DNA from 2 places in the Paraburkholderia sp. J10-1 genome. Region 1 is predicted to be linked to the other one. Evidence: riboswitches for the same ligand, from Rfam matches in the RefSeq annotation. Region 1 holds a riboswitch; the other holds the start of a gene.
What was found. A riboswitch is a leader RNA that binds a small molecule or an ion and turns the genes downstream of it on or off. The one in region 1 is predicted to bind cobalamin.
Positions count from the first base shown of each region.

Region 1 (6,949 bases):
GTTGCCAATGCGACCTTCGCTCATCGGATAGTTCGCGAGCACGAGCGCGAGCTTTTTCTCCGCGTTCGGCAGGCCGCGCAAACGGCACCAGCGGCGCGCGAGTTCGGCCACGAAAGCCACGCGTTCCAGGTCCGGCTGATAGCGCACCACATCGACTTGCGTCTCTTTGCAGTGGTACGCGAGGCCCTTGAAACTGATCGCGCGCGTGATCACGCGGCCGTCCACTTCGGGCAGCGCGATATGCATGGCGATGTCGCGTGAGTTCAGGCCGTGATTATCCTTGACCCAGTCGTCGCGGTTGCCGCCGCTCAGGATCACCTGGAGCACGGGTGCGTCGCCGGCGAGCGCGAGCGGTTCGGGGTCGTCCAGCGACGAAGCCGCAAACGCCGTGGTGTTCAGCACGAGCGAGACATCGTGCTCGGCCGCCAGTTGATCGAGCACGTCGCGGCTCAAGGTGTCCTTGAGCGAGGTGATCGCAAGCGGCAGCGGGTTCATGCCGCGCGCCAGCAGCGCGGTAATGAGCGCGTCGAAAGCGGCCGTGTTCGCGGCCTGCAAATGCGCCTTGTAAAACAGCAGCGCGACGACCGGGGCGCCGGGTTGCCAGCGCGCGCGCCATTCGTCGATGGTCGCGACGTCGCGCTGCGGACAATAGAGCGCGGCGGCCGGCAGCGCGACGGGCGGCGCAGGCTCGCTGCCCCAGTCGAAGGCGCGCCACGCGAGCGCGCGCAGAAATGATTCGGCATTCGCCGCGCCGCCTTCGCGCAGATAACGCCAGAGCAGGCGGCAAAACTCGGGCTCGGCGCGGCTCTTCGCGATGAGATTGGGGTCTTCCTGCAAGTCGCCCGAAAACATCGCGAGCAATTGCCCGCGCTGCTGCGCAAGCGAGACGACCTGCTCGATGCCGTAAGGCCAGTACGTTTCGCCGCCCAGATGATCGACCACTACCACCCGCGCATGCTGCAACACGTCTTCGACGTAGAAGTCCACCGATGCGTTCTGGCGCAGGTACGTAACGTTCGCGAGCCGCACGCCCGGGAAACCTTTGGGCAGGCGCGGCACGACGCTCGCCAGCAGCGCGAGCGTCGTATCCGCCGAACTGAGCACGACGATTTCTGCGGGCTGCTGGTCAATACGGATGACGCCCTGCGTGTCGTCGACAAAACCACCTGGCGTGGTGCGCAGCAAGTGCATGGTACGGCCTCGTCTAGCGCAGTGCGGTCACTTCGCGCCCGCGATCTGCACGTTCGTGAGCGCCGTGTCGAATGCCACTTGCAGCGTCGTGCCATCGAGGTCTTCGCCAATCAGCACGAAGCGGCTCGCAAGCGGCTGCGCCGCGCTTTCCTGCGCGTTCCAGCGGCGGTCGAAATAGCTGTCGAAGCGGCGGCCGACACCTTGAATCACGAGACGCATCGGTGCACCCGGCAGCGCGGCGAAGCCCTTCACGCGATAGATCGTGTGCGCATCGACGAGCTGCTGCAGCGCTTCGATCACGCTCTCGCGCGAAGCGGCCGCGCCCGACACCACGACCGAATCGAACTCGTCATGATGATGATCGGGATCGTCGCCGGAACCGTGATGGTCGTGCCGCAGATGAATGCTCTCTTCGGAAGCCGCTTCGAGCCCGAGCAGCGTATGCAGATCGAGCTTGCCGTGCTGCGCGCGCACGATCTTCACCTGCGGCGGCAGTTCTTCGCGCAGCTCGGCAATGAGCGCGTCCTGGCCCGCTTCGTCGAGCAGATCGGTCTTGTTGAGAATGACGAGATCGGCGGCCGAAAGCTGGTCTTCGAACAGCTCGTGCAGTGGCGATTCGTGATCGAGATTCGGGTCGGCGCGGCGTTGTGCGTCCACGGCCTGCGGGTTTTCGGCGAACTGGCCGCTCGCGGCGGCGGGGCCGTCCACCACGGTCACGACCGCATCGACGGTGAACGCGTTGCGAATCGACGGCCAGTTGAACGCCTGAACGAGCGGCTTGGGCAGCGCGAGGCCGGAGGTTTCGATCAGCACATGATCGATGTCGCCGCGGCGTTCGAGCAGTTTCTCCATCACCGGGAAGAACTCTTCCTGCACGGTGCAGCACAGGCAACCGTTCGCGAGTTCGTAGAGCTGGCCTTCCGTTTCGTTGCCGTTCTCGTCGCAGCCAATGCCGCAGCCGCGCAGAATTTCGCCGTCGATACCGAGTTCGCCGAACTCGTTGACGATGACCGCGACGCGCAGACCACCCGCGTGCTGGAGAATGTGACGCAGCAGCGTGGTTTTGCCGCTGCCGAGAAAGCCCGTCACGATCGTGACCGGAATCTTGCGCATTTGCATGAAGTGCTCCTTCGGCGCCAAGCCGGATAGCGGGGTGCGTCGCGTTGGCCGTTCGTGCGAGTATCTGTGTGTCGTCACACGAGCACGCGCGTATCCGTGGAGACGCACTCACGCGTAACGATTCAAAAAAAACCTGCAGGGGGACGAACGACCAGAAACGCACCGGGGCCTCGCCCGGCCGACGCGTGAATATCATGGATCCGGCACCGCATCCCCGCAGCGCGAATCCCACGTATCTGGCCGGTATCCGGACTGACGAAACACCGCTTCGCCTTCCCGCGCGAGTGGCCTTGCGGCCGGCTCGGGCAGTGGCGTGGACTGCGTAAAGCATGGAAGCGGTTTGCGGCATTCGTTCGAACGCCGCGCTCGTTGTACCGTTGCGGGTGCAGTTCAGGTTGGCCACGCCCGAGGCGGGATGGCTCCCTGATTCCCGTTTAACTGCGCGCGCATCATGAATCGCGCGCGCGAGCACCAGAGTGCGTGCGAGTGTAGGCGCGGGGGGCTTGCGCGTCAAGGAAGGCGTGGGAAGCCGCAAAAGCGTGTGCTATCGTAGCGCGCATCCGGCAACGGCCGGAATACGACTGTTTTGCTTGCTCCGCTCCCGCCGTGAATTCTGTCGAAAATCGCGCCACGCGCGCAGCTTCATTCGAAACCACGCTGGAGCCCGCACAGCGCGCGCCGTCGCTCGCGCTCGGCATTGGCTGCCGGCGCGGCGTGACGCTTGCGCAGGTCGACGCCGCCGTGCGCGCCGCGCTCGGTGCGTGCCCGCTCGAAAGCGTGACCTCCGTGGCCACGCTCGACGTCAAAGCCGGCGACCCCGCGCTACAGGCGTTTTGCGGGGCGCATGCGCTGCCGCTGTACACGTTCACGCGGGAGCAAATCGCCGCGACGCCCACGATCGCGCCGCCCTCCGCTGCTGCCCAAGCGCAATTCGGCGTGGACGGCGTGTGCGAGCCCTGCGCGCGTCTCGCGGCGGGCGGCGGTCCGCTCGTGCGCGGCAAGCTGGCGCTCGACGGCGTAACGGTCGCGATCGCCAGCACGCTGCAAAACCCGGCAAACACGCAAGCGAAAGCCCCGCAATAATCCCACTCACGACGATGAAAACCGATCCCGAATCGCACCAACGCATGACGCAGCGCCGCCGCGAGGGCCATGAGAAAAAGCAGGCCGCCGCAACGCACGAGAAGGGCCTCCTGATCGTCAACACCGGCAACGGCAAGGGCAAGAGCACGGCCGCATTCGGCATGGCCGTGCGCATGCTCGGCCACGGCATGAAGCTCGGTGTCGTGCAGTTCATCAAGGGCGCGCTGCATACGGCTGAACGCGACTTTCTCGGCAGCGTCGCCCACTGCGATTTCGTGACCATGGGCGACGGCTACACCTGGAACACGCAGAATCGCGACGGCGACATCGCCACCGCACGCAAGGGCTGGGACGAAGCGAAGCGCATGATCGAAAGCGGCGAGTACGCGATGGTGATCCTCGACGAACTCAACACGGTGCTCAAATACGAGTACCTGCCGCTCGACGAAGTGCTCGGCGTGATCGCGTCGCGCGCGCCGCACGTTCACGTGGTCGTGACGGGCCGCCATGCGCCCGACGCGCTCATCGAAGCCGCCGACCTCGTCACGGAAATGCGCCTCGTGAAGCATCCGTATCGCGAGCAAGGCGTGAAGGCGCAAAAGGGCGTGGAGTTTTGAGCCCATGAGCGCGACGCTTGCCTGCCCCGCGCTTTTTATCAGCGCGCCCGCTTCGGGCCAGGGCAAAACCACGCTCACGGCGGGCCTCGCGCGCCTGCACCGCCGTGCGGGCCGGCGCGTACGCGTGTTCAAGACCGGGCCGGATTTTCTCGACCCCACGATTCTCGCGCGCGCGAGCGGCGCCCCCGTGCTCTCGCTCGACCTGTGGATGGTGGGCGAACAGGCGTGCCGCGGCCTGCTCGCGCAGGCCGCGCGCGAAGCCGACCTGATCCTCATCGAAGGCGTCATGGGCCTGTTCGACGGCACGCCGAGCAGCGCCGACCTCGCCACCACGTTCGGCGTGCCGGTGGCTGCTGTCGTGAGCGCGAAGTCGATGGCGCAGACCTTCGGCGCGATCGCGTTCGGTCTCGCGCGTTTTCGGCCCGAGGTGCCGTTTCATGGCGTGCTGGCGAATCGCGTGGGCTCGCCGCGCCACGCACAGATGCTGCAGCAGGCCTTGCCCGCTGACGTGCGCTGGCTGGGGCACGTAACGAGCGAAGCCATGATGACGCTGCCAGATCGCCATCTCGGCCTGCATCAGGCTGCGGAGATCGACGACCTCGACGCGCGCATCGAGCGCGCCGCCGACGCGCTCGCGCAAACCGCGCTCGCGGAATTGCCGCCTCCGGTGGAATTTTCATATTCTTCGCATGACGAAGTAATTCCTCGCCTGCTCGAAGACCGCCATATCGCCATTGCGCGCGACGCCGCGTTCTCGTTTCTCTATCCCGCGAACATTGCGTTGCTCGAAACGCTCGGCGCAAGCGTGAGCTACTTTTCGCCGCTCGCGAACGAGCCCGCGCCCGCCAACGCCGATGCGATTTTTCTGCCCGGCGGCTATCCCGAGCTGCATACATCGGCGCTCGCGCGCAATACGCTAAGCGCGAATTCGCTGCGTGCGCATGTATCTGCGGGAAAGCCGCTCGTCGCCGAATGTGGCGGCATGCTTTATCTGCTCGATGCACTCACCGACGTAGAAGGCACGCGCACGCCGATGCTCGGCCTGCTGCCCGGCGAGGCGGTCATGCAAAAACGCTTCGCGGCGCTCGGCATGCAGCAGATCGATGGCGCACATGGCGCGCTGCGCGGCCACACGTTTCACTATTCGCGCATCGCCACGCCGCTTGCGCCCACGCTCACGGCACGCCACGCACAAACTGGCGGGCCCGGCGAGGCGCTTTATCGGCATGGTTCGATCGCGGCCACCTATATGCACGCTTACTGGCCCTCCAACCCGGCTTTCGCGGCCGCACTCTTCCATGGCACAGCCCTTTGACGAAGCCGAGCGCGCGGCGGTCTACCGTGCGATTTACGAGCGCCGCGACATGCGGCACTTCGCGCCGGGCCCCGTCGATCCCGCGACATTGGCACGCCTGCTCGACGCCGCGCATCACGCGCCGAGCGTGGGCTTCATGCAGCCGTGGCGCATCGTGCGCATTACAGACAACACGTTGCGCGAGCAACTTCACGAGGCGGTCGAGCGCGAACGCATTGCGACCGCCGACGCGCTGGGCAAGCGCCGCGACGAGTTCATGAAGCTCAAGGTCGAAGGCATGCGCGACTGCGCCGAGGTGCTCGTGGTCGCGCTGATGGACCGCCGCGAAGCTCATGTCTTCGGCCGGCGCACGCTACCGGAGATGGACCTCGCCTCCGTGGCCTGCGCGATCCAGAACATGTGGCTCGCGGCGCGCGCCGAAGGGCTCGGTATGGGCTGGGTGTCGATCTTCGATGTCGACGAGGTGCGCGCCCTGCTCGCCATGCCGCCCGGCGCCAAGCCGGTGGCCATACTCTGCGTGGGTCAGGTCGACGCGTTCTACCCGCAGCCGATGCTCGAAATGGAAAAGTGGGCCGAACGCAAGCCGCTTGGCGAATGCGTGTTTGAAAACCACTGGCCGCACGACGAGGCCACCGGCGCGCCCGAAGCGCTACCCAAAGCAGCGCCGGACGCCACACCCGGCACCTGACACCCGCTCACGCTTCGCGCGCGTAGCAGACGGCCTCGACATTGTTGCCGTCTGGATCGATCAGGAATGCTGCGTAATAGTCGGGGCTGTAGTCTGCGCGCACGCCGGGTTCGCCATTGTCTTTCGCGCCTGCGCGCAGGCCCGCTTCGTAGAAGCCAACGACCGCCGCGCGGCTCGCCGCCGCGAACGCCACATGCACGCCGCGTGGCGCAAGCGCCGCGTCGCCAGAGACGGCGTGCAACCAGAGCTTCGGCTCGCCTGGCTGGCCGAGTCCCGCATAGGTGTCGTCGCGCATGCACACCACGACGCCTAACGGCGCGAGCAGCGCCTCATAAAAACGCACGCTGCGTGCGAGATCCTGCACGCGCAATCCAATGTGATCGAACATGAGTGACTCCCGTGATGTCTGTGCGCAACCGTTGCGCCAGATTCGGGAGCCAGCATAGCGCCTTCGTCGCCGCCCCGGCCTGGGGAAAGTTGCCCTGAACTATTTGTCGACTGGCGAAACGGAGAGCACTTCCGGCATGCCCGGCGCCTGATCCGTCGTGCCGGCGTTGGGCGGACTCTTCAGCTTGACGCGCCATTGCGGCGCGCCCGCGTACGGCAGCCGCGCCAGCGCGCCCGCCACGAGGTACGGCACGGCTTCGCGTGCGTCGGCGTTGCGATCATGCTTGACAGCGCTGACCTTGTAGACCTCGCCGCCATCGGGCAACGCGAAGAAACGCAGCGTCAGCGTATGCACGTAGGGCCGACCGAACCACGGCAACGACGGTCCCTCGGCTGGCACGCAGCCGGCACCGCAGTCGCCGTCGACGACTTTCACGTCGGCGGGACGTGTGGCCCAGGCCACCGAGACGAGAAAGCGCGCCGCATCGGGCGACCCCGCGCTAAAACCGCGCTGCGCGAGGCCATCGCTTAGCAAGGCCTGGTACGGAA
Region 1 covers NZ_CAJMYW010000003.1:520,509-527,457, forward strand. Annotated here, with positions in the region: gene cobN (cobaltochelatase subunit CobN) at 1-1,191, opposite strand, end outside; gene cobW (cobalamin biosynthesis protein CobW) at 1,219-2,310, opposite strand; cobalamin riboswitch at 2,531-2,801, opposite strand; gene U5A65_RS14960 (cobalamin biosynthesis protein) at 2,968-3,393, shown strand; gene cobO (cob(I)yrinic acid a,c-diamide adenosyltransferase) at 3,408-4,010, shown strand; gene U5A65_RS14970 (cobyrinate a,c-diamide synthase) at 4,015-5,325, shown strand; gene bluB (5,6-dimethylbenzimidazole synthase) at 5,309-6,013, shown strand; gene U5A65_RS14980 (VOC family protein) at 6,021-6,401, opposite strand; gene U5A65_RS14985 (DUF4136 domain-containing protein) at 6,501-6,949, opposite strand, start outside.

Region 2 (6,949 bases), on a different contig from region 1:
TTCTCGCTCGTTTTCTACGTGCCGCTGCTGTTCCAGGGCGGCTACGCGATGTCGCCGCGCGCCTCGGGCATGCTGATCACGCCGCTCCTGCTCGGCACAACGGTGGGCAGTTTCGTGAACAACCGCGTGGTCACGCGTATCCGGCGCGCCAACGCGATCCTCTACATCGGCTTCGCACTGTCCGCCTTCGCGAGCCTCGCGGTGGTCGTGCTGCGAGGCAACGAGCCGCATCTCGTGTGGATGGCGTGCATGGGCGCGAGCGGCCTCGGCCTGGGCCTCGTGGGTACGAGCCTCACGGTCTGCTCGCAGCAAATCGTGTCGCGCGACCATCTCGGCGCCGCCACGGCGATGCTGCAATCGCTGCGCACTTTCGGCGGCATGCTGGGCACGGCGATGACCGGCGCACTGCTCGGGCACCTCTACACCATGGGCGTGAATCGCTCGCTGGACTCGTACCAGGCAACGCAGTGGTTCAAGTCGTTTGCGAGTCCCGAACTGCTAGTGGACCGCGCCGACCAGGCCGCGCTGATCAGTCGCCTCGTGAGCGCCGGGCACGCCGGCGACGCGATGATGAGCTCGGCGCGCAGCGCGCTCGTGGATTCGATCCACATGGGCCTCGTTGTTGCCGCCATCGCCGCGCTCGCCGGCCTGTGTCTCGCGTGGTTCGTGCCGCCGGTACAGGTGGGGTATCTCGAGGCGCGGCCGTAAATGAACCCCGAACATTATTTCACCCGAATTTCATTTCAATTACCGTTTAACATAGACGTAATAATTTGGTAATTAGGGAGTAATCGAGGGTAAGCATAATTCGCCGCCGTCAGTCTGCCATCACCACACAGCATCAACCACGACGACGGAGCCCTCAGCATGTCCGCATCACACCACCGAATTGCGCTGCCACTCTACCTGGCAGTGCTTACCAGCATTGCTGCACTAACCGCCTGCGGCGGCGGCAATAGCGACCCCGCCAGCACCGCCGTCATCCCCGCGCCGCCCGCCGACCCCGGCTTCGTGGACAACGCACCGATTCCCGACGTGCCCGCCTTCGTCGACAACATCGCGACCAACCAGCGCGGCGACGCGCGCTACGCCACGCTCGCGACCAACGCGGGCGTGCGCGTGGTGGCGCGCTTTCTCGATCTGTGGCAGCCGCTCACGCTGCTCGTGGACGCAGGCGTTTCCGCCCCCGCCAACGGCACGTTCCCCGCAGTCGTGCAGTCCACATGGACGGGCGTGCCCACCGACGGCACGCCCAACGGCACGATTCTCAACAGCACCGTGTTGAACGCGAACATCCAGTACGTTGTGAGCGCAACGACACAGCGCACCCAGGCGCAAGCGGACGCCGCCTACTACGACGACCGCCGCGGCAAGGGCTACAGCGTGACCGACGGCATGGGCCCGCTCACCGCCGCCTGGCGCGCGGCCGCGCAGCAAACCACGAGCATCACGTCGATTCCCGCTGACGCAACCACCACGCTCTACAACGACTCGGGCAACAACACGGGCGTGGGCAGCACGAGCAACGCGACGTTCGGCAAGGTGGTGGACCTGCTCAACACCATGGGCAACAACGCCTCGACCGAACCCGCCAAGCGCTTCTACAAATACGCGCGGCCATTCCGCTGGAGCACGAGCGTCGTGGTCGACCCCACGCTCGTGCCGGCGATCAGCACGACGCCTTCGACCGACGGCGGCTTCATCAGCGGCCATGAAGCCGAAGCCATGCGCGACGCGATGACGATGGCCTACCTCGTGCCCGAGCGTTACCAGGAAATGGCGAGCCGCGGCCTCGAACTCGGCGAGAACCGCATTCTTGCGGGCATGCATTCGCCGCTCGACGTGATCGGCGGACGCATGTTCGCGCTGGCCGCCACGGCCGCAAATCTCTACGACCCCGCGAACGCCACGCTCAAGAACGCGGCCTACGCGCAAGCGCACAGCGCGCTCGAACAGGCAACCGGCACGAGCACCACGACCTTCTCGACCTTCGCGCATTCGGGCACGAGCGCGACTGACCGCTTCGCCGACTATGCGACCAACAAGACGGAATTCGCACGCCGCATGACGTTCGGCTTCAGCCAGATCGAATCGACCGAAGCGCCGCCTGTCGTACCCAAGGGCGCCGAGGTGCTGCTCGAAACGCGCTTCCCGTATCTGAGCGCCAACCAGCGCCGCGTCGTGCTGAAGACGACCGAAGTCGTCTCGGGCTATCCGGTCATGGACGATTCCGAAGGCTGGGGCCGTCTGAACATGTTTAGTGCTGCCGATGGTTATGGCGCATTCAGCGGCAACGTGATCGTCGCAATGGACGCAAGCCAGGGCGGCTTCAACGCCGCCGACACCTGGCGCAACGACATTGCCGGCTCGGGCAAGCTCACGCTGCAGGGCAGCGGCACGCTCACGCTCGCGGGCAACAACAGTTACACGGGCGGCTCGCAGGTGAGCGGCGGCGTGCTCGCGGCCGCGTCGGCCACGGCCTTCGGCAACGGCGATGTGTACGTGGGCTCCGGTGGCAGCGTGACCGTCGCGGCGGCCGCGCCGTTGACGGTAGCGGGCAAGTACACGCAGCTCGACAGCACGACGCTCGAACTCGACATCGACGGCAACGGCGGCGGACGCCTGCGCGTGGGCGGCCAGCTCACGGTGGCGGGCGGCACGCTGCACGTGAAGTTCGTGAACGGCTATGCGCCGAAGGCAGGCGACACGATCGACCTGATCGACGGCAGCGGCGCGTCGGTCAAGTTCGCGACCGTCACTGTGGATGGCTTCAAGGCCACGCCCGTTTATTCTTCGACCGGCGTGGCGGTGAAGCTCTCGGCTTCGTGATGTAGCCACACTGGAAAGCGGCCCCGAATCACAATGGTTCGGGGCCGTGTTTCATGCGCCGAACACCGGAGCTTGCGATTTCGCGAGGCTCGCAAGCGCCTCTCTCGCCCCTCCGTCAACGGCACGAGATCGCATGCCGTGAGACACCCGCATAACAGCGCACGTCCATCGGTCAACGCGTGGCGCCGGGGGGCAGACCAAATCGGGTGTTTTCGCCACACCGCACCCGGCAAAGGTTGACGCGCGCAATGCGCGGCCATTACCCTTGCGCGCTGATGGTTCCCGGCGACGGGATCAAAAGGGAACGCAGTGCAAGACTGCGGCTGCCCCCGCAACTGTCAGCGGCGAGTCCATGCCAAAGCGGGCCACTGGGAAACCGGGAAGGCCGGCAACGGACGTCGACCCGCGAGCCAGGAGACCTGCCATCAGCCGAGTCCAGCAGCCGCAACGGGCGGGGATCCCCAATGCGCAAGCACCGCCCATGCGGCGGCTGCCCGTTGCAAGGACAGCCCTGAACAAGCGCTGTTTCCAGCCACCGCATCATGAAGTTTCGCCAGTTCGTTTTGACTTCCGCCGCGCTCGCCTGTGCGTGGCAAACCGCGCATGCCGCCGACGCATCGCCCGCCCAGGCCCAGCAGCAAACCACCGACGACACCACGCTGCCCAATATCCTCGTCGTGGGCGACACGCAGCACCTGCCGCAATCGTTCGACCAGCGCTACGCGGCCACCCAGGTGCTCACGCGCGCCGACCTCGACCGCGTCTCCCCCATCGACCCCAGCATTGCGCAGGCGCTCGCCACGCTGCCCGGCGTCACCGTCTCGCAGACCGGCGGGCCTGGGTCGTACACGGGAGTGAGCATCCGCGGGTCGTCGGCGGACCAGGTGGCCGTGTTCATCGACGGCATACGCGTGGGCTCCGTCACCACCGGCACGGCCGAATGGGGCGATCTTGCGACCGACTCGTTCGACCGCGTGGAGGTGATCTCGGGTCCCGCGGCCGCCTCGTTCGGCGCGGACGCCGTGGGCGGCGTCGTGCAGCTCTTCACGCGCCATGCGTCGAACCAGCCGAACCAGACCACCGTGTCGTTCGGCGGCGGCTCGAACAAGACCTTCGACACGCAGGTGCGCACCTCGGGCACGATCGGCTCGACCGGGCCGCTTGCCGCGTTGAGCGGACTCACGTATTCGCTGGGTCTGCACGACTACAACACGGCCGGCATCGACGCGACGCAGCCCTGGGCCTACGGCCACGAAGCCGGCCGCAACCCTTACCACGCGCAGAACCTGGACGCGCGCCTTGGCTATGCGCACGACAACTGGTCGATCTCGACCTTCGCGCTTTACCACCGCTCCGATCTCTCTTACGACAACGCGGGAGGCAACGACCGCCAGCGCGACAACCAGCTCACGACCGGCCTCGCGTTCCACCTCGACATCACGCCGACCACGCAGTTCGATCAGTCGGTGGGGTACGCCACCGACCGTCAGTTCCTCTATTCGAACGACCCGACGATCCCGACCGACGAGATCGATTCGACGCGCTTTGCCACCTCCACGTCGCTCACGCATCAGGAAAGGGGCCACACGCTCTTCGGCATGCCGCTCGACGGCGAGACCAAGCTCGCCTACGACTACACGCGCGAACTGGCGTTTCTGCCTGTGGATGTGCCGGGCGGCCTGCCCGCGCGCAACGATTCCGCCGTGTCGATGCATCAGTCCACAACGCTCGGGCCCGTCACGCTGTTCCTCGCGGGGCGGCACGAGATCGTGCAGGGGGAGTCGGTCAATACGGGCAACGTCGCGCTCTCGTGGGCGATCACACCGGTCTACACGGCGCGCGTTTCGTATGGCAATGCGTTCCGTCTGCCCACGTTCAACGACCTGTACTATCCAGGCTACTCGAACCCCAACCTGCTTCCCGAGCGCAGCGACTCGGTCGAGGCGGCGCTCGATGCGACCACTTCGATCGGCACGTTCACGGCCGCGGTGTACGACACGCGCGTACACGACCTCATCACGTACAACTCGCAGACCTTCCTGCCGGTGAACGTGGGCCGCGCGCATATTCAGGGTCTCGACCTCTCGTACAAGGGCACGCTTGGCAACTACACGCCGGTGAGCCTCACGGTGGGGATTCTGAATCCGCAGGACGTGACCGACCAGACCTGGCTCAATCGCCGCCCGCGCCAGACGGTGAGCCTGAGCGTGGATCACACGTGGGACGAGTTCCAGCTCCACGCGCTCAGCACCGGCGTTTCGCTGCTGTATAACGGCTCGACGTTCGACGACCAGCTCAACACGATCTACCTGCCTTCGTGGACGACGGTGAGCCTGCGCGCGTCGTACAAGGTCAATGCGCATCTCGCGCTTTCGGCCACGCTTGCGAACGTGTTCAACCGGCAATATGTGACCGCGTACGGGTACAACACGCTCGGGCGCACGGCGTTTGGGAAGGTCACTTATACGTTTTGAGGATCGGAGCCAGCGGCTGGACGGCGGTTGTCCGCCTGGCACCGGCTCCAGATATTCCTGAAGACCGCTTCGTGGTAATTGGCGTCCTTGCTCAACAGGTTGGTCGCCTTGCTCAGCCCACCACCTGCCGTCAGGTGTTCGATGTACAGCAAGCGCCGGATCTCACGCATATAGCTCGCAGGCAGCGGCATTTCGCCCTGCCGGCGGCCCTGGCGGCTCCGGTCTTCGTTCGCCATCGGCGTTTCGACCGTATAAAGCCCACGCTCGTGATTGATGAAGCACGCAGGCATGAGCGGATCTTCCATCACGCACACGCATTGGCGTTCGAGCACTGGCGCAGGAACCAGATTCTGCAGCCACTCCAGCGCGTGCTGCCATATCTTCCACGCGCTCTCTTTTGTCGGCGTAGCGTTGTGTTGCGCATGGACGAAGCGCAGGCATTCGACAACGATGTCCTCCTTTACGCAATACAGAATCTGGAACCCGGCCCGCAAATAAAGCACCAGTTGCAGAAGCTCATAGCATCGGCCCAGGATATGCGCCCCGTTGGGCGTGCACCCCTCGCGAGGCTCACCTCGCAGCAATTCGGGAAACAATAGAAGCGGCAACCCGGAAAACACGATCAGCGCGGGATTGCGCGCCGACTGCACTACGCCCCCCGCCCCCGCGGCAACTGCGGCCGCGGCCGCGTTTTCGGCGGGCGTTTGCGCGGCGCCGGTTGGCCGCACGGCGCGAGCGGCACTGCTTTCCTCGCGCTTCATTCGTTCGTTGTGCTTGCGAGCGTCGCGTACGATATCGCCAATCGCCTTGCCAATACAGGCCCCGTTCGGCAAACCGCCGCCCTCTTCGTCGGCCCAGCGACGCACCCGCTCCCATGGAATGCTGAACGGAATCCCCACGAAATGCAGGCCGAGCCAGCTCGTCGTCAGCAAGTCGACGCGGATCTGCTCCGACTCGCCTATCGAAGTGTCCGGCGATTTTCCGCACCACGTCAGGAGCGCGCTCTTGCTGTCGGGCTCATGCGGCGAGGCCATCAGCAATTCAACCGACTGCAGGAACACTTCGGCCAGCGTCTGAAGCGGCAGGTCGGACGGCTGCGCCGCCTCGCGCTTTGCTGCGCTCTCTTCATGGTCTTCCCCGGCCAGTTCGCGCGCCACGCGCTGCGCGACCAGTTCCGGGTCGTGCAACGTCCACTTGCCGTCGGGCTGGCGGGTCACCAGCTTCGCGTAGACGCGCTCGGCAAGGTCGTCGATGTGCCTTGCCATCACTGAAAGCTGCGAAACCGGTACCGGTTCGGGCCTTGCGGCGTCGTTCATTGCAGCTCCCGGTAAATGAGGCTGGCGGCAAGCGTGCCCTTGTCGTCGGCGAGACCGACAAGAAACTTCTCGATCAGCCCGCGAAACACGGTCTTCGCATCCGTTTCGCTCCACTTCTCGACAAAGCCGTCCTGGAACTGCAGCCAGTCGCCGAAACCGATATCGAGCAGGATCTGGTCGACGATGCCAGGCAGCAAGGGAAGATCCATCTGGTACAAGCGCCTGATCATCAAGACCTGGGAGAACACAGCGCAAATATAGTCGCGCGCACTGGCCGCGCGCGAAGCCGAGCGCATGATGTCCTCCACGGCCCAGCTCACGAGATTCATC
Region 2 covers NZ_CAJMYW010000001.1:613,852-620,800, forward strand. Annotated here, with positions in the region: gene U5A65_RS02695 (MFS transporter) at 1-708, shown strand, start outside; gene U5A65_RS02700 (acid phosphatase) at 868-2,829, shown strand; cobalamin riboswitch at 3,089-3,271, shown strand; gene U5A65_RS02705 (TonB-dependent receptor domain-containing protein) at 3,372-5,303, shown strand; gene U5A65_RS02710 (hypothetical protein) at 5,291-6,619, opposite strand; gene U5A65_RS02715 (hypothetical protein) at 6,616-6,949, opposite strand, start outside.
Region 2: another riboswitch for cobalamin. It lies ahead of U5A65_RS02705 (TonB-dependent receptor domain-containing protein); the one in region 1 lies ahead of cobW (cobalamin biosynthesis protein CobW).